DNA from 4 places in the Mesorhizobium sp. B2-8-5 genome. Region 2 is predicted to be linked to each of the others. Evidence: predicted binding sites of a transcription regulator. Region 2 holds the regulator's gene; each other region holds the start of a gene.
The links. The regulator LexA, encoded in region 2, represses DNA repair genes until DNA is damaged. The targets are predictions, from matches to a motif close to TGTTCNNNNTGTGTTCNG.

Region 1: a site for LexA is predicted at 1,680-1,697, ahead of FJ430_RS28400 (PA0069 family radical SAM protein). Genes of this name have one in related genera too.
Region 3: a site for LexA is predicted at 1,949-1,966, ahead of recA (recombinase RecA). Genes of this name have one in related genera too.
Region 4: a site for LexA is predicted at 1,840-1,857, ahead of FJ430_RS06635 (helicase-related protein). Genes of this name have one in related genera too.

Annotation. Positions count from the first base shown of each region.
Region 1 covers NZ_CP083951.1:5,732,407-5,737,019, forward strand. The annotation lists gene moaB (molybdenum cofactor biosynthesis protein B) at 1-520, shown strand, start outside; gene FJ430_RS28390 (GFA family protein) at 645-1,070, shown strand; gene FJ430_RS28395 (glycosyltransferase) at 1,119-1,622, opposite strand; gene FJ430_RS28400 (PA0069 family radical SAM protein) at 1,772-2,926, shown strand; gene FJ430_RS28405 (ribonuclease HII) at 3,123-3,818, shown strand; gene FJ430_RS28410 (F0F1 ATP synthase subunit B) at 4,266-4,613, opposite strand, start outside.
Region 2 covers NZ_CP083951.1:4,174,217-4,178,829, forward strand. The annotation lists gene gltX (glutamate--tRNA ligase) at 1-187, opposite strand, end outside; gene FJ430_RS20285 (ComEC/Rec2 family competence protein) at 291-2,747, shown strand; gene lexA (transcriptional repressor LexA) at 2,788-3,522, opposite strand; gene kynU (kynureninase) at 3,973-4,613, shown strand, end outside.
Region 3 covers NZ_CP083951.1:3,968,750-3,973,362, reverse strand. The annotation lists gene alaS (alanine--tRNA ligase) at 1-350, opposite strand, end outside; gene recA (recombinase RecA) at 793-1,890, opposite strand; gene FJ430_RS19240 (carbohydrate kinase family protein) at 2,172-3,110, shown strand; gene FJ430_RS19235 (pseudouridine-5'-phosphate glycosidase) at 3,150-4,067, shown strand; gene FJ430_RS19230 (TfoX/Sxy family protein) at 4,327-4,613, opposite strand, start outside.
Region 4 covers NZ_CP083951.1:1,372,237-1,376,849, reverse strand. The annotation lists gene FJ430_RS06645 (acetyl-CoA C-acetyltransferase) at 1-457, shown strand, start outside; gene phbB (acetoacetyl-CoA reductase) at 582-1,307, shown strand; gene FJ430_RS06635 (helicase-related protein) at 2,022-4,613, shown strand, end outside.

The sequences.
Region 1 (4,613 bases), 1.6 Mb from region 2:
GCGCATCGCCGTGCTGACCGTGTCCGATACGCGTAGCCTTGCCGACGACAAGTCCGGCCAGACGCTGGCCGACCGCATCACGGAAGCCGGCCATACGCTTGCCGCCCGCGACATCGTCACCGACGACCGCGAAAAGATCCGCGACAAGGTTCTCGGCTGGTCGAAGGACGAAAACATCGATGTCGTCATCACCACCGGCGGCACCGGCTTCACCGGCCGCGACGTGACGCCGGAAGCGCTGGAGCCGATTTTCGAAAAGCGCATGGACGGCTTTTCGGAAGTCTTCCACCGCATCTCCTATGACAAGATCGGCACTTCGACGATCCAGAGCCGGGCGACAGGCGGCGTCGTCAACGCCACCTTCGTCTTCGTGCTGCCGGGCTCGCCCGGCGCCTGCAAGGACGCCTGGGACGGCATCATCAAGGCGCAGCTCGACTACCGGCACATGCCCTGCAACTTCGTCGAGATCATGCCGCGGCTGGACGAGCATCTCAGGCGCGGCGGCAAGACTGGTGCATAACTAAAGGCAAAGCATCCCGACCGGCATCCGGTTTGCAGGTGGAGTGGCGCTCTCGCCTACGAGCAGCCATTCCGAAGCCGCGACCGGCAAAGTACCTTGTGCTGCGAACAAGGGACAATCTGCCATGACCGTTCACAGCGGCGGATGCCATTGCGGCAACATCCGCCTGAGCTTCTCCACCGCGCTCGATCCGGCCGGACTGGAAATTCGCGCCTGCCAGTGCTCGTTCTGCACCCGGCATGGCTCGCGCGCGGCCGCCGATCCGAACGGACGCCTGAGCATCTCAGTCGAAGACAGGGCACGGCTGCAGGTCTACCGCTTCGGCCTGCGCACCGCCGACTATCTCGTCTGCCGCGAGTGCGGCGTCTATGTCGCGGCAATCGCCGGAGACGGTGACGACGCCACGGCGGTCGTCATTGTCAACGCGCTTGACGATCACGAGTTGTTCTCCCGCCAGCCGGTCGCCGTTCGGTTCGATGCCGAAACGCGCGAGCAACGTGTCGCCAGGCGCCGCAGGGCCTGGATGCCCGTCGAAATCAGAGGGACCTGACTGGGCAGGGACAGCGCTTCTTCCTTCTCCCACAAGGGGGAGCCTGCATCACTTCGGCGGAGCCACCCAGATTTCGGCGTTCAGCCTTCTGGCGGCAAGGCCGCGCGCCAGGGCCTCGGCGCCTCGCGCGCTCTTTGCCAAGGCCGAGGCCTGACGCTTGCTGATGACAAGACCCTCGGCCAGCGCGCGGTTGCCCGAAAAGACGCGGGCCAGGAAAGGCGCTCGGCCGGCCCGGGCGCGTGAAAACCGCGCCGGCATGGTTTGCTTCGCCGCGTGCGCCACCACCTCGTCGATCCATCCGTCGGCAAGCCGCGCGCCGGGTTCCAGAAAAAGCAGCCAATCGCCCTTGGCCTGGCCGATGCCGGCGCCGATGCCGCCGGCCACATAATGGCAGCCGGCATGTTCGGCCACCCGATGCGTCTGGTCGGTCGAGCCCTGATCGCAGACGATCACGTCGCGCACCACGCCCTCGACCGCGCCGCCGACCAGTGAGGCGAGCGTACGGGCAAGACCCTCTTCGTCGTTGCGGGTTTCGATGAGAACGCTGAGCATCCTTAGCCGAATAGCGGAAAGCCGCGGCTTGCGCCAGTTACGGCTTTCCGCCGAAAAAGTTCTTGCTTTGTTCTCTTCGGTAAAATAGGAATAGTTTCATGAACAGAGCGATTCGACAGCCTGCCGACAGTCCCTGGGAGAGGGCGAAAATGGAACAGATCGTCCGCGCCGACATTGCTGCTTTCGGAGCAGGCAGGGCCGAGATGGCAAACGCGATGATCGAACAGAGCGGCATGCGCGTGCGGCCCGACCGCAATCGCGGCCGCTCGGCCGGCATCAACCCGTCCGGCCGGTTCGAGCCGGTCAGCCGCCATGTGTTCGACGACGGCTGGAACTCGCTGGAGGAACTGCCGCCGTTCAAGACGGAAGTGCAGGTCGAGAAGCCGCGCACGATCATCACCCGCAACGAGTCGCCGGACATCTCCTTCGACCGTTCGATCAATCCCTATCGCGGCTGCGAGCATGGCTGCGTCTACTGCTTCGCCAGGCCGACGCATGCCTTCATGGGCCTGTCGCCGGGGCTCGATTTCGAATCGAAGCTTTTCGCCAAGCCGGATGCCGCGCGCATGCTGGACAGGGAATTGTCCAAGCCCGGCTACCAGCCGCGCACGATCGCCATCGGCACCAACACCGATCCCTACCAGCCGATCGAGAAGCAATACCGCATCATGCGCGAGATCCTGGAAGTGCTGGAGGCGCGCGGCCATCCGGTCGGCATCGTCACCAAGTCGGCGCTGGTGACGCGCGACATCGACATTCTGTCGCGCATGGCCGAGCGCGGCCTTGCCAAGGTGGCGCTGTCGGTGACGACGCTTGACCGCATGCTAGCGAGAACCATGGAACCCCGCGCGTCGACGCCGACGAAACGGCTGGAGGCGATCAGGCAGCTTTCTGATGCCCGCATTCCGGCATCGGTGATGGTGGCGCCGATCGTTCCGGGCCTCAACGATCCGGAGATGGAACGCATCCTCGATTCGGCCAGAGCCGCCGGTGCAAGGGAGGCGGGATACGTCATCCTGCGCCTGCCGCTCGAAGTGGCGCCGATCTTCAAGGATTGGCTGCTGCGCCACTATCCCGACCGCTACCGGCATGTGATGTCGCTGATCCGCTCGATGCGCGACGGCAAGGATTACGATTCCGAATGGGGCAAGCGCATGAAGGGCGCCGGTCCCTATGCCTGGCAGATCGGCCGGCGTTTCGAGATCGCCGCCAAGCGGCTCGGCCTCAATGTCGAGCGGCGGCAGCTTCGCACCGACCAATTCGTCGCAGGTTCGGGCGCCGGCGAACAGCTGATGCTGCTTTAACCTCAGCGCCGGCCATGACGGGCCGGCGCTAAGCAATTCCAGGCAAAGCGATTTTCCGTCTGGAATTGTCATCCTTTTCAAGAATCCCGTCCGGCCACTGTCCCCCGGCCGCGAGACGGTGCCTTCCCGGTCCGACGCCCCATCCGACCCGGAAGGACTTGCGGAGAATCGGAGCCGATGCGAACCTCGCCGCACCATGGCTCGCGCGCGTTCCGATTCTCCGCTTCTCTTTGAAATGGTCGAGAAGCCCGACTTCTCGATCGAGACGAAGGCGATGGCCGACGGGCTGTGGCCAGTCGCCGGCATGGACGAGGCAGGGCGCGGTCCGCTGGCCGGACCGGTGGTGGCCGCCGCGGTGGTGCTCAACCCCGCCAATATCCCGGAAGGCCTCGACGATTCCAAACGCCTCACCCATTTGCAGCGCGAGGCGCTGTTCCTGAAGATTCTGGGGTCGGCGCTCAGCGTCTCGATGGCCTCGATCAGCGCCGAAGGCATCGACAACAGCAACATCCTGAAAGCCAGCCTCGAAGCGATGCGCCGCGCCGCCGCCGGCCTGTCGTTGCAGCCGAAGCTCGCTTTGGCCGACGGCCGCGACATTCCGCCGGGTCTCGCCTGCGAAGGCCGGGCGCTCATCAAGGGCGACCAGCGCTCGCAATCGATCGCCGCAGCCTCGATCGTCGCCAAGGTGATGCGCGACCGCATGATGTGCGGCTGCGGCGGACACCACGAACATTACGGCTTCGAGGTGCATATGGGCTACGCGACGGTCCGGCACCGGACCGCGATCGAGATGCATGGGCCAGTGGCAAGGCTGCACCGGGCCTCGTTCGCGCCGTTCAGGCTGGGCGGGGCGGAGGTGGTTGAGGAAGAGAGCTTGGCCGGGCTGGAGTAGTTGGCTAATCTCCCTCAATGTGGTTGCGGCTTGCGGACATCCTCTGTCACTGGCGTGACTGATCGGCGCAGGCTTGATTGCCACGTGGTTCCCCAATCCGTCGCTGCTTCGCAGCGCCACCTTTCCCCCCTCCGCAAGGAAAGGAAGGGTGCCTTGCTGGACGGGCGTTGACGGCAAAAAGCTGGCGCCTTCCTCTACCCCGTCGATCGGGGGAGAGGTGGCTCGGCGAAGCCGAGACGGAGTGGGGGTCGACCAGCGCTACATTAAACAATGCATGCGCCAAGCTGCCATGCACGCTATCGCCACAGACCAGCTGCTCGGAAATGTGTGCATGCCGTAGCCGCTTGTGGGGGAGATTGGCAGCTTCGGCGCCACGCTCCCTTTCAAACAACAAAAAAGCCGCCGGGTTGGCCAGGCGGCTTTTGATTTCGAAGCTTCGACGCAAGCTTAGTTCAGCTTGGCCTTGACGTCATCCAGCGCCGACTTGAACAGGTCCGCGCCTGCCTTGACGTCAACCTTGGCGGCGAGCAGCGCGCGGGCGGCCTCGACGGCGATGTCGACGGCCGAGGCGCGCACTTCGCTGACGGCCTCGCGCTCGGCCTGGCTGATCTTCTGCTCGGCAAGCGCGGTACGCCGGGCGACATAGTCCTCGGTCTTCTTGGCCGCTTCGGAAGCAAGCAGCTCAGCCTCGCGCTTGGCGGCGGCGACGATGTCGGCGGCCTCCTTCTCGGCTTCCCTGCGCTTCTGCTGATACTGGCCGAGCAGTTGCTGGGCCTCTTCACGAAGCTTGCGCGC
Region 2 (4,613 bases):
GCCCGTCGAGAATGGCGGCGGTGGCAGCTTCGGTGGAGCGCTCGCGATCGGTATCCTCGATGCGCAGCAGCATCGTGCCGCCGGTGTGCCTGGCATAGAGCCAGTTGAACAGCGCCGTACGCGCCCCGCCAATATGCAGGTAGCCTGTGGGCGAGGGGGCAAAGCGGGTGACGACCTTGTCGGACATGGAACTCTCGAGGAAGCACTGAAAAGATGCATGTTTCGCGCGGACTTCCACGCGACCGGCGTTCATGTAGCATAGGCGGTCTGGGGCGCAAGGGGCAGACCCGATGGCTGGACGTGGCCGGGGCGCGGAGGAGGGCGGGGGAACGACAGCTGGCGTCAGCGAACGCCTGATGTTTGCCCATGCCGCGCCCGAAGAGGGAGCGCCGGTTTCGCTTCCGGAGCCGCGGGCACCTACCGAGCTTACGCCACCCGGTGACGGTGCAATACAGCCGGTCTCGCCAACGGCGAGCCTCAGCCGAATCCGCAAACAGCTTGGCCGCGCCTCGCTTCCCGCATTGCTCCGAAGCATCGGCACCGCTGCCGCCACCGAGCTTGACCGCGGCATCGGCTTCCTGCTGGTGCCGGTGTTTTTGGCCGCCGGCGTCATCTATTACTTCACGCTGAGCGCTGAGCCGGATCTCTACAGGCCGCTTGCGGCAGTGGCCCTGATGGCGGTCTGCGCGGCGGCCTCACATTCCCGGCACAGAACGCACCTTGTCTTCATGGCGGCGTTTTTCTGCGCCTTGGGCTTTCTCGCGGCCAAGGTCGAGACCTGGCGGATGGCAACCCCGATGCTGGGTTCGGAAATCCAGACACGGCTGACGGGCCGCCTCGTCACCGCCGAGGCGATGGCCAATGGCCGTGTCCGGCTGACCATCGACTTGATTTCCACGGAACGTCCGAAGCTGCGCTACGCGCCGGACCGCGTCAGGCTTTCGGCGCGCAGGATCCCGCCCGACATGACAGCCGGGTCGATGCTGACCGGCTATGCCAAGCTGTTGCCGCCGACCGGCCCGGTTCGGCCGGACAGCTACGACTTTTCATTCGACAGCTATTTTGCCGGCATTGGCGGCAGCGGCTTTTTCCTGGGTGATCCAAAGCTGATTGCGCCAGCGAAAGCGCCGTTTGGCGCGCGCGTCGCATCGGCAGTGGAAAACGCGCGCGAAGGGATCGCCGATCACATCAGGAGCGCCATCGGCGGATCCGAAGGCGAGATCGCGGCGGCGCTGATCGTCGGCGTTCGTGCCGGCATTCCGGAAGCCATCAACGAGTCGATGCGACGGACCGGCATCTACCACATCATTTCGATCTCCGGCCTGCATATGGCGCTGGTCGCCGGCACGATCATGGTCCTTTTGCGCGGCGCCTTCGCGCTGTTTCCGGATTTCTCGTCGCGCCGGCCGGTGAAGAAATATGCCGCTGCAATCGCGCTGCTCTCGATCGCCGCCTACCTCGTGATCTCCGGCATCGTGGTGGCGGCCGAGCGGAGTTTCATCATGCTGGCCGTGATGCTCGCCGCCGTGCTCTTCGACCGCGCGGCGCTCACCATGCGCAACCTGGCGATCTCGGCCATCGCCGTCATCCTTGTCTCGCCGCACGAAGTTGTCGGCCCGAGCTTCCAGATGTCCTTCGCCGCCACCGCCGCGCTGGTCGGCGCCTATGCCGGTTTTGCCGACTATCGCGCCGGCAAAACGACCGGGCCGCCGGCAAAGCATTCGTTCCTCGGCTTCCTATCGCGAAAACTGGCGATTGGAGTAGGTGGTGCCGCCGTGACGTCGCTCATCGCGGGCAGCGCGACATTGTTGTTTGCGATCTGGCACTTCCAGCGCGTATCGCCGCTCAGCCTGCTGGCCAATCTGTCGGTCATGCCGATCGTCTCACTGATCGTCATGCCGTTCGCCGTGTTGAGCGCGCTGGCCATGCCCTTCGGCTTCGACGGCCCCTTCCTCTTTGTCATGGGCAAAGGCCTGACGGCGATGATCGCCATTTCGGCGTGGATCTCCGAGCGCTCACCAGTCGACGCCGTCGGGCTGATCTCGATCCAGTCGGTGCTGCTGGCGACGGTCGCGCTGGTCATCGCGACGATGGCCACCACCTGGCTGAGGCTTGCCGCCGTACCCTTCGCGCTCGCCGCGCTGCTGGCCATTCCGCATGTCCGCGCCCCGGATGTGCTTGTCTCGGAGGACGCGCATCTGGTGGCGATGCCGATCGGCGGCGGCGAGCTTGCCATCAACCGCACGCGCTCCAACGACTTCACCACGGACAACTGGAAACGGGCGCTGAAAGCCGAGGAAATCGTACCGCCGGAGACGTTCGCTAAAGACGCCCTCGACATCGCCGATCCCGTCGACCTGCCGCCCGGCTCGCCCTTCTACTGCATCGGCGACCTCTGCATCGGCCGGCATCCTTCCGGTGCCATCGTCGCGCTCGCCGAGAACCGCGCCAGCGCCCGGCCTGCTTGCGGTTTCGCCGACCTCATCGTCATCGACGACGCCACGGCCCACAATCCATGCCGCGATCCGCGCGTACTCGTCGTCACCAAGCGGCAGCTGGCACGCGACGGCAGCGCCGCCATCTTCTTTGATCCGCAATCGGCAACCGCGCGGCCAACCGTTCGCTACGCGGTCGAAGAACCGTACCGACCCTGGCACGAGCAGCGGAAATACGCGCGTGAGGCGAGGGGGCTGCCGCCCTATCAACGACCGGAAAAGCCGGCGGTCGCGCCGCAGCCTACAGAATAGATGGCACACAGTTCCGGCGAAGACCGCCGCGCGGTTCTGCTCAGTAACGGCGGATGAGTCCGACGAGCTTACCCTGAACCTTGACCCGGTCCGGTCCGAAGATACGGGTCTCGTACGCCGGGTTGGCGGCCTCGAGCGCGATCGAGGCACCCTTGCGACGAAACCGCTTCAGGGTCGCTTCCTCGTCGTCGACCAGCGCCACCACGATCTCGCCCGGACTTGCCGTATTGGCGTTGCGGATTATGACCGTATCGCCGTCGAAGATACCGGCCTCGATCATCGAGTCGCCCTTGACCTCCAGCGCATAATGCTCGCCGCCCATGATCATGTCCGGCGGCACCGAGATCGAATGCGTCTGGTGCTGGATGGCGTCTATCGGCACGCCAGCGGCGATGCGGCCCATCACCGGAATGGACACGGCCGAAACAGCGTCGTCGTCATTGCTGGGTGTCGGCGTGCGCGAGGGCGCCGCCGGCTTGACCTCGCGGCCAAGATTGCCCTGGCCGCCCTGGATGACGCTCGGCGAAAACTTTCTCGCGGCATTCAGGCCAGGCGCGATCGAGTCGGGCAGCCGCAGCACTTCAAGCGCGCGCGCCCGGTTCGGCAGCCGGCGAATGAAGCCGCGTTCTTCCAGCGCCGTGATCAGCCGATGGATGCCCGATTTGGAGGCGAGGTCGAGCGCTTCCTTCATCTCGTCGAAAGACGGTGGAATCCCGCTCTCCTTGAGGCGTTCATGGATGAACATCAGCAGTTCATGTTGTTTGCGCGTCAGCATGGCGGCCCCCTTGGGTTCTGAAACCGGAATCAGAAAAACAAACCCAGAACAAACACTATCTGTTCCAGTTGTGTTCCGCAACCGTTTAAAGTTTAGTGAATTTGTTGAGGCTTCGGAAACAATGTTGCATCCAAGGGATACCTGACCGGGTCAGGTCGGCGGTGTCATTGATTCCGCTCGATTATGCAGCCCTCCTTAAGCTGAAGCGCGGTCCAACACCATCACAAAGGCGCGGGGCGGGATCGCTTCGGCTCTTGCGCGAACGTGCCTCACCGTGAACGAAACGGACCCAAAATGCCAACTTCGGCAATGGTCGCAATCCTTGGTCTTCGCCGTCTATGGACCAGCTAACATAGCGCAGAAGGTTCTTGCCGTGGCACGGACGGTGGTGAGACAACCGCCCTTGGCCAACCGTGAGAGGCGCCATGCCGAAATGGAGGCGGCAGCATGATGGGGGGAATTCCTGATCTCGCCGAGATCGAGGCGATGGATGCAGCGGATCCGCTGCGCGCCCTGCGCGATCGCTTCGTCCTGCCGGAGGGGGTGATCTACCTCGACGGGAATTCGTTGGGAGCGGCCTCGCATGCCGCATTCGACGAGTTGCGCAAGGCAGCTGCCGAGGAGTGGGCGCATGACCTCATTCGTGCCTGGAACAAGGATGGATGGTTCGACATGCCGGTCGAGCTGGGCGACCAGCTCGGGCGCCTGATCGGCGCGGCGCCGGGCCAGACCGTGGTCTGCGACACCACGTCGATCAACATCTACAAAGTGCTGCACGCGGCGATGGCGATGCGGCCGGACCGAACCGTGATCGTTGCCGAGGGCGACAGTTTTCCGACCGATATCTATATGGCCGAAGGGGTGGCCTGGACCGGAAAGAACACTGTCCTGCGCCTGGCTGGCGTGGACGCGCCGACCATCGAGGAACTGATCGACGGACGCGTGGCGGTGGTGTTGGTCAACCACGTCAATTACAAATCCGGCGAGTTGCGCGACATGGCGGCGCTTACGCGAATGGCGCATGACGCCGGTGCGCTGATCGTATGGGATCTCTGCCACAGCGCGGGCGCCATGCCGGTTGAACTTGACAG
Region 3 (4,613 bases), 210 kb from region 2:
CCCTTGGTGATCAGGTTCCAGGCAAGCTCGATCGCGCGCTCCTTGAAATAGTCGCCGAACGAGAAATTGCCGAGCATCTCGAAGAAGGTGAGATGGCGCGCGGTATAGCCGACATTGTCGAGGTCGTTGTGCTTGCCGCCTGCACGCACGCTCTTCTGCGCGGTGGACGCTCGCGAATAGGGACGTTTCTCCAGGCCGGTGAAGACGTTCTTGAACTGCACCATGCCTGCGTTTGTGAACATCAGCGTCGGATCGTTGCGCGGCACCAACGGGCTGGAGGCGACGATCTCGTGGCCCTCCTTGCGGAAGTAGTCGAGAAATGTCGACCGGATATCGTTCACGCCACTCATTGCGTACTGCCTTTTCGCGAGAACCGCCGGCGTCGCCGGCGGCTGATGGGCTTTGGTGTTTCCAGAAGATAGATGGGCCTTTTAGCCGTAGCTCTTGAGCCTGTCCAGAAACACGGAGTTAGTGCATGTCGCGCAAAAGTGACCTCGGTTTTGCGACAACGACATGCATCAAGCAACGACCTAAAGCGCGTCGCGTGAATCCGTTTCGACGCGACGCGCTTTAGGTCAATCCGCCGGCGAGCGACGGCCCGGCGCCGCCCGCAAAATGCAAAACCGCCGGCGCGAAGGCCGGCGGTTCGGGTACGCAATACTCAAGAACTCGATTACATAAGCATAAGACGATAAACAAGGATTGTGGCCGAACTCCGGCTAAGCCGACGAATAGCTTCCGCCCAATCCCGAACAGGAAACTGCTGCGCGATCTTCCTGGAACGAACCGGCCCTACAAGGCGCCGGCTTCGTCCTCGAAACCGTCGTCGCCGCCTTCGGAGCCGCCATTCTCGAGAAATTTCTCGGCGATCAGCCCGGCATTCTGGCGCAATGCAAGTTCGACCTCACGCGCCGTATCGGGATTGTCGCGCAGGAACAGTTTTGCGTTCTCGCGACCTTGGCCGAGGCGCTGCGAATTGTAGGAGAACCAGGCGCCTGACTTCTCGATGACGCCAGCCTTGACGCCGAGATCGATCAGCTCGCCGGTCTTCGACACGCCCTCGCCATACATGATGTCGAACTCGACCACCTTGAAGGGCGGGGCCAGCTTGTTCTTCACCACCTTGACGCGGGTCTGGTTGCCGACGACCTCGTCGCGGTCCTTGACCGAGCCGATGCGGCGGATGTCGAGGCGCACCGAGGCGTAGAATTTCAGCGCGTTGCCGCCGGTGGTCGTCTCGGGCGAGCCGAACATGACGCCGATCTTCATGCGGATCTGGTTGATGAAGATGACCATTGTGTTGGAGCGCGAGATCGAGGCGGTCAGCTTGCGCAGCGCCTGGCTCATCAGGCGAGCCTGAAGACCGGGCAGCGAATCGCCCATCTCGCCTTCGATTTCAGCGCGCGGCGTCAGTGCCGCCACCGAGTCGACGACCAGCACGTCGATGGCGCCCGAACGCACCAGCGTGTCGCAGATTTCCAGCGCCTGCTCGCCGGTGTCGGGCTGCGAGATCAAAAGGTTCTCGAGGTCGACGCCAAGCTTGCGGGCATAAACCGGATCGAGCGCGTGCTCGGCATCGACGAAGGCGCAGATACCGCCCTTCTTCTGGGCTTCCGCCACCGTGTGCAGCGCCAGCGTCGTCTTGCCCGAGCTTTCCGGCCCGTAAATCTCGATGATGCGGCCGCGCGGCAGGCCGCCGACGCCGAGCGCGATGTCGAGGCCGAGCGAGCCGGTCGGCACGGTTTCGATCTCGACCACCTGCTCGTTGGCGCCGAGCCGCATGATCGAGCCCTTGCCGAAAGCGCGCTCGATTTGCGACAGCGCCGCGTCCAGAGCCTTTGATTTGTCCACTGCCTTATCCTCTACAAGCCGCAAAGAATTCTGAGCCATGATACATCACCCCTTGGTCGTCAATGAAGGCCGGACAATCCGTGATCCCTGCTTGTTTTGTACCTTTTTTGTTCTCATTTGGCAAGGGGCGGCAAGCAGCTGAAAAACAATCAATATCTGGATATGTTCTTTCTTTGTCCCACCAGGGCTGGAGCGAAACAGAACCACTGGTCCAGAAGAGATTTGATATCCGCATGTCCCGAATCGCGGCGCCGATTGCGGGGTGACGCGCAGAAACTTAGTGTGCGCAGCCAACTATCAACCAAGGTTACCATATCCGCATGCCGACATCCCCAACAATCCTGGCGCTGGGCGGAGCCCATATCGACCGGCGCGGCCAGGTCTCGGGCGCCTATGTGCCCGCCGCTTCGAATCCCGGCATCATGCGCGAGGACGTCGGCGGCGTGGTTTTCAACGCGCTGCGCAGCGTGGTGAAGCGCGGCGTGTCGGCCTCGCTGATATCGGTGCGCGGCGGCGACGCTGCGGCCGACACCGTCGCCTTGGCGATCGACAACGCCGGAATAGCGGACCTCTCGGTGGTGTTCCTCGACCGCACGACGCCGAGCTACACGGCGTTGATCGACGCCGAAGGTGAGCTGATTGTCGGGCTGGCCGACATGACGCTCTACGATCTTGCCTTCCCCAAGCAGATGAGGCGTTCCAAGGTGCGCGAGGCGATCGCCGCGGCCGACGCCATCCTGTGCGACGCCAACCTGCCGACGGCGGCGCTGGAGCGCTTGGTAGCGCTTGCCGGTGGCCGGCCGGTCTTCGCCATCGCCGTCTCGCCGGCCAAGGTCGTCCGCCTGGCGCCGCTGCTCGACGACCTGTCGCTGCTTTTCATGAACCGCCGCGAAGCCGCCGCGCTGGCCGACGCCGAGCTATCCGGCGAAACCCTTGTCGACGCGCTCAGGCGGGCCGGCCTGAATGCCGGCGTGGTCACGTCCGGCAGCGCCCCGGTTCTGGGCTTCGACGACACCGGCGTCTTCGAGATCGATCCACCCGCGCCGCGCAAAGTTGCCGACGTGACCGGAGCCGGCGACGCCTTGACCGGCGCAACCGTCGCCGCCTTGCTGCGCGGCCTGCCGTTGCGTGCCGCGCTGCGCGAGGGCCTTGCCGCGGCGATGCTTGCCATAGAGAGCCCGGAGGCCGTGCCGTCCTTCACGGCGGGCAACTTCACGCAGGCGCTTGGCCTTGTGCCGGAGGCGCGGGAGGTGGCATAGGGCCACCAGACACCCACTTCCTCCTGATCGGAGACAGCCGTGACACCCGACACCGCCCGCCCCTTCGTCGACATCCACCCGCCCGTGGCGGAGGCGCTTGCCACCGGCCGGCCGGTGGTGGCGCTGGAAAGCACCATCATCACCCACGGCATGCCCTACCCTGACAATGGCGCGATGGCCGCCAAGGTCGAGCAGATCATCATCGATGGCGGCGCGCTGCCGGCGACGATCGCCGTGGTCGACGGCCGCATCAAGATCGGCCTGTCCGACGGCGAGCGCGAATCGCTTGCCATGACCGGTGACGCCATGAAGCTGTCGCGCGCCGATATCGGCTTCGCCGTCGCTCAAAAGCGTACCGGCGGCACCACCGTTGCGGCCACCATGATCGCCGCGCATATGGCCGGCATAAAGGTCTTCGCCACCGGCGGCATAGGCGGCGTCCACAAAGGCGCGGAAAAGAGCTTCGACATCTCGGCCGATCTCGACGAGCTGGCGCGCACGCCGGTTGTCGTCGTCTCTGCCGGCGCCAAGGCGATCCTCGATATCGAAAAGACGCTGGAAGTGCTGGAGACGCGCGGCGTGCCGGTGATCGGACATGGCTGCGAGACCATGCCCGCCTTCTGGTCGAGGCAGTCGCCCTTCCGCGCGCCGCTGACGCTCAATGCGCCGCAAGACATTGCGCATTTCTACCGCACGCGGCAGGCGCTGGGCCTCGGCGGCGGCATCCTCATCGCCAATCCGGTGCCGCGGAACGACGAGATCCCGGCCGACGAAATGGCCGGCTATATCGAAGCCGCGCAGAAGGCCGCCGAAGCCCAGAACGTCACCGGCAAGGCGGTGACGCCCTTCCTTTTGTCGAAGATTCTGGAGCTGACCGGCGGCCGCAGCCTGAAGACCAACATCGCGCTGGTAGAGAACAATGCTCGGCTGGCGGCGGAGATTGCCAAGGCGTTGTAGGCGCGGAACGCTCAGCTACCGGCAGCGATAGCCAAATGCGAACGCCGCGTTCCGTCACACCCCCCTCTGGCCTGCCGGCCATCTCCCCCGCAAGGGGGGAGATTGGACCTCGCCAGCGCTTCACCAATCACCAGCGTTGAAGGGTGCGAGCCGGCGGTTGAGCTGCTGATCTCCCCCCTTGCGGGGGAGATGTCCGGCAGGACAGAGGGGGGTGCTGTCTCTCGGCATCTCCAAAAGGCCGCCACAACGCCCTCGAAAATTATCTCCCCGCCCTTCGCGCCGCCTCATAAGCGCGCCGCGCCCATACCGCCATTTCGTCGGGGTCGTCGAAAGCCTCGTCGGGAATGCTCCAGTATGGCATCGCCACCTCCTTGCCGTGCCGCGAGCCTGTATAGGTCCATTGCTTGCAGCCGGCGGCTTCGAAGTCGGGGATGCTCTCCTCGTCGGCCTTGAGCAGCAATTCGCCGCGCACGACGACCGCGACGATGACGCCGTCGCGATAGATGCCCTTGCCCCCGAACAGTTTTCTGATGCTGATCGGCCCCA
Region 4 (4,613 bases), 2.8 Mb from region 2:
CACCGCCGCCAACGCCTCCGGCATCAATGACGGCGCCGCCGGCGCGCTGCTGATGACGGAGGCCGAGGCCGCCCGGCGCGGCATCACTCCGCTGGTGCGCATCGCCTCCTGGGCGACCGCCGGCGTCGATCCGGCGATCATGGGCACGGGGCCGATCCCTGCCTCGAAGCGGGCGCTGGAAAAGGCCGGCTGGTCGGTCAAGGACCTCGATCTCGTCGAGGCCAACGAGGCGTTCGCCGCGCAGGCCTGCGCCGTCAACAAGGGCATGGGCTGGGATCCCTCGATCGTCAACGTCAATGGCGGTGCCATCGCCATCGGCCATCCGATCGGCGCTTCGGGCGCCCGCGTCTTCAACACGCTGGTCCACGAGATGCGCCGCCGCGGCGCCAGGAAGGGCCTCGCCACGCTGTGCATCGGCGGCGGCATGGGCGTGGCCATGTGCGTGGAAGCGCTGTGAACTCAGCGAGTAGCGAATAGGGAGTAGCGAATAGGGAAGAAGAAGCGTCGCGCGGCGGGACATCGGACCCTACTCGCTATTCGCTACTCTCTACTCGCTCAGACGATTTTAAAGGGAGGACCACATGAGCAAGGTAGCAATCGTCACGGGCGGATCGCGCGGCATCGGCGCGGCGATATCGGTCGCCTTGAAGAACGCCGGCTATTCCGTCGCGGCGAACTATGCCGGCAATGACGAGGCGGCGCAGAAATTCAAGGCCGAGACCGGCATCCCGGTCTACAAATGGTCCGTCGCCGACTACGAGGCCTGCGCCGCCGGCATCAAGCAGATCGAAGCCGATCTCGGACCGGTCGGGGTGCTGGTCAACAATGCCGGCATCACCCGCGACGCCATGTTCCACAAGATGACGCCCGCGCAGTGGAAGGAAGTCATCGACACCAACCTCTCCGGCGTCTTCAACATGACGCATCCTCTGTGGAGCGGCATGCGCGACCGCAAGTTCGGTCGCGTCATCACCATTTCCTCCATCAACGGCCAGAAGGGCCAGGCCGGCCAGGTCAACTACTCGGCCGCCAAGGCCGGCGATATCGGCTTCAGTAAGGCTCTTGCCCAAGAAGGCGCGCGCGCGGGCATCACCGTCAACGTCATCTGCCCCGGCTATATCGCGACCGAAATGGTCAAGGCGATCGACGAAAAGGTGCTCACCGAGCGCATCATCCCGCAGATCCCGGTTGGCCGCCTCGGCGAGCCGGAAGAGATCGCGCGCTGCGTCGTCTTCCTGGCGTCCGACGAGGCCGGCTTCATCACCGGCTCGACCATCACCGCCAATGGCGGCCAGTACTTCGCCTGATACCCAACTTCGCCTGATACCCTTTTTGCGCCGAGGCGGCCCCGACATCGGAGCCGCCTTTTTGCCCCGTCGACAAGCTCGGCGCGACACCTTGCCTCAATTCGGCACGCAAAGGTTAACGGCAGCAGCCTCCTTTATGCGCAACTCCGCCAACAAGCTGTGAATTCTCGGTGGGTAAGCTGTGGATAACACCATATCTAGGGGTGAACAAACCGGGAAAATAACCGGATCGCTGATTCGTCGCCGATTCGTTCTGGCTTTGGCCGGAAAGTTAACGGCGGACGGCGCAAACGTCACCGAATCCGTTAAAGGCGATTAAGAAAAATCAATAATTTCATAACTTTGAGGGCAAGGCTCAAGTCAACCGCGACCGTTGCCCGGCAAAAGTTAACGACAGTCTCGGTCAGACGGGGCCACGCAGGAATCGGGCCAATTCAGCGATTCAGCATGTGGTGAGACTCGCCGTCAAAAAACCCACATATAGCCGTGAACAAAACCTGAATCAGAACGAGTCAGCGATTCGTCGCTGATTCGTTCCAGACTCGTTCCAGCCGTTAACAACGACCGATTTTGCCCACCCCGGTCCGCTCTGCCTGTCCCCAAAGGAACATTCCGCTTTCGCTTCGCGCCCGAAGTCCCTATGTGTCGCCTGTCACACGCGGCAGCACCGCCGTGCTTCAGACTACAAGCGGCAGAAACCTTATTTCCGAGCCGATGAACATCCAGCCGAAACACTCCCAGCCGCTGATCCTTTCGGGCCGCGACGTGACGGCCGTGCTGGGGCCCACCAACACCGGCAAGACCCATCTCGCCATCGAGCGCATGGTCGCGCATGAGACCGGCGTCATCGGCCTGCCGCTCAGGCTGCTCGCCCGCGAAGTCTATGCCCGGGTCTGCGAGAAGGTCGGCGCCCACAAGGTGGCGCTGATCACTGGCGAGGAGAAGATCGTGCCTGCCGGGGCGAAATATTCGGTCTGCACCGTCGAGGCGATGCCGCGCGAAACCGACGCCACCTTCGTCGCCATCGACGAGGTGCAGCTCGCCGGCGATCTCGAACGCGGCCATATCTTCACCGACCGCATCCTGCATCTGCGCGGCCGCCAGGAAACGCTGCTTCTCGGCGCTGCCACCATGCACGGCATCCTGCAGCGCCTGTTGAAGGGCGTGTCGGTGGTGACGCGGCCGCGGCTTTCGCACCTTGCCTATGCCGGCTCGAAGAAGCTCACCCGGCTGCCGCGGCGCACCGCTATCGTCGCTTTCTCCGCCGACGAGGTCTACGCCATCGCCGAGCTGATCCGCCGCCAGCAGGGCGGCGCGGCCGTCGTCCTCGGCGCGCTCTCGCCGCGCACCCGCAACGCGCAGGTGGAGATCTTCCAGTCCGGCGATGTCGACTATCTCATCGCCACCGACGCCATCGGCATGGGACTGAACCTCGACCTCGACCATGTCGCCTTCGCCCAGAACCGCAAATTCGACGGTTACCAATACCGTAACCTGACCGCCGCCGAGCTTGGCCAGATCGCCGGCCGTGCCGGCCGGCACCTGCGCGACGGCACGTTCGGCGTCACCGGCCAGGTCGATCCGTTCGACGAGGATCTGGTCGCCAAGATCGAGGGACACGACTTCGACCCGGTGAAGGTGCTGCAGTGGCGCACCGCCGATTTCGACTTTTCCAGCCTCGATGCGCTGAAACGCTCGATCGAGGCCAATGCGCCGGTGGAAGGGCTGACCCGCGCGCTGCCGGCCGTGGACGCGCAGGCGCTGGAGCATCTGTCGCGCGATGGCGACATCCGCGCTTTGGCCACCGGCAAGGAGCGCGTGGCGCTGCTGTGGGAAGCCTGCGCCCTGCCGGACTACCGCAAGATCGCGCCGGCCCATCATGCCGACCTCGTCGCCTCGATCTATATGGACCTTGCGCGTCACGGCTATGTCGATGAGAATTACATGGCCGAGCAGGTGCGGCGCGCCGACACGACGGACGGCGATATCGACACGCTCTCGCACCGGATCGCGCAGATCCGCACCTGGACTTTCGTCTCCAACCGCCCCGGCTGGCTGGCCGATCAGCTACACTGGCAGGAAAAGACGCGCGAAATCGAAGACAGATTGTCGGATGCGCTGCATGAGCGGTTGACGAAACGCTTCGTAGACCGCAGGACTTCCGTCCTCATGCGGCGCCTTAGAGAAAATACCATGCCTGAAGCCGAAATCAGCCCTACCGGAACCGTCCTCGTCGAAGGCCATCATGTCGGCGAGTTGCAGGGGTTCCGCTTCACCGCCGACCAGAGCGCCGGCGGCGAGGACGCCAAGGCGGTGCGCACCGCCGCCCAGAAGGCGCTCGCCGCCGAGTTCGAGGCGCGCGCCGAGCGCTTTGCCGCTTGCGCCAATGGCGACCTGGCTTTGGGCTCGGACGGCGTCCTGCGCTGGATCGGCGCGCCGATCGGCACGCTGGTCGCCGGCGACGAGGCGTTGAAGCCGCGCCTGGTCCTGCTTGCCGACGAGCAGCTGACCGGGCCTGCCCGCGACAAGGTCGCGGCGCGCGCCGAGCGTTTCGTCAATTTCCAGATCGAGTCGCTTTTGAAGCCGCTGGTCGACTTGAAGAATGCCGACCAGCTCACCGGCATCGCGCGCGGCATCGCCTTCCAGCTGGTCGAGCATTTCGGCCTGATCAATCGCCGCGACATCGCGGAGGAGATGAAGTCTCTCGACCAGGAAGGCCGCGCGGCACTTCGCCGCCTCGGCGTGCGCTTCGGCGCCTACCATGTCTTCGTGCCGGCGCTGATCAAGCCGGCGCCTGCCGGCCTGGTGACCTTGCTCTGGGCGCTGAAGAATGACGGCAAGGACAAGCCGGGCTTCGGCGACGTGGTGCATGCGCTGGCCTCCGGCCGCACTTCCGTGGTCATCGACCCGGCCTTCGACAAGACCTTCTACAAGCTCGCCGGCTACCGCAATCTCGGCCGCCGCGCCGTGCGCGTCGACATCCTGGAAAGGCTCGCCGACCTCATCCGCCCGGCGACCAACTGGAAGCCTGGCCTCGGCCAGCGTCCGGACGGCGCCTATGACGGCCACGCCTTCATGGTGACGCCGCCGATGATGTCGATCCTCGGCGCCACCGCCGACGACATGGAGGAGATCCTCAAGGGTCTCGGCTATCGCTCCGAGGCAAAGCCGGCCGCCGAGGTGAAAGCGAAGCTCGACGCGCAGGACGACGCCGCCCGTGAAGCGGCCGCGGCCAAGCTCGCCGCGGAAGAGGCCGCTCGCGCCGCGCGGGCGACGGAGGCGCCCGCCCCCGAGGCCGCCACCGTG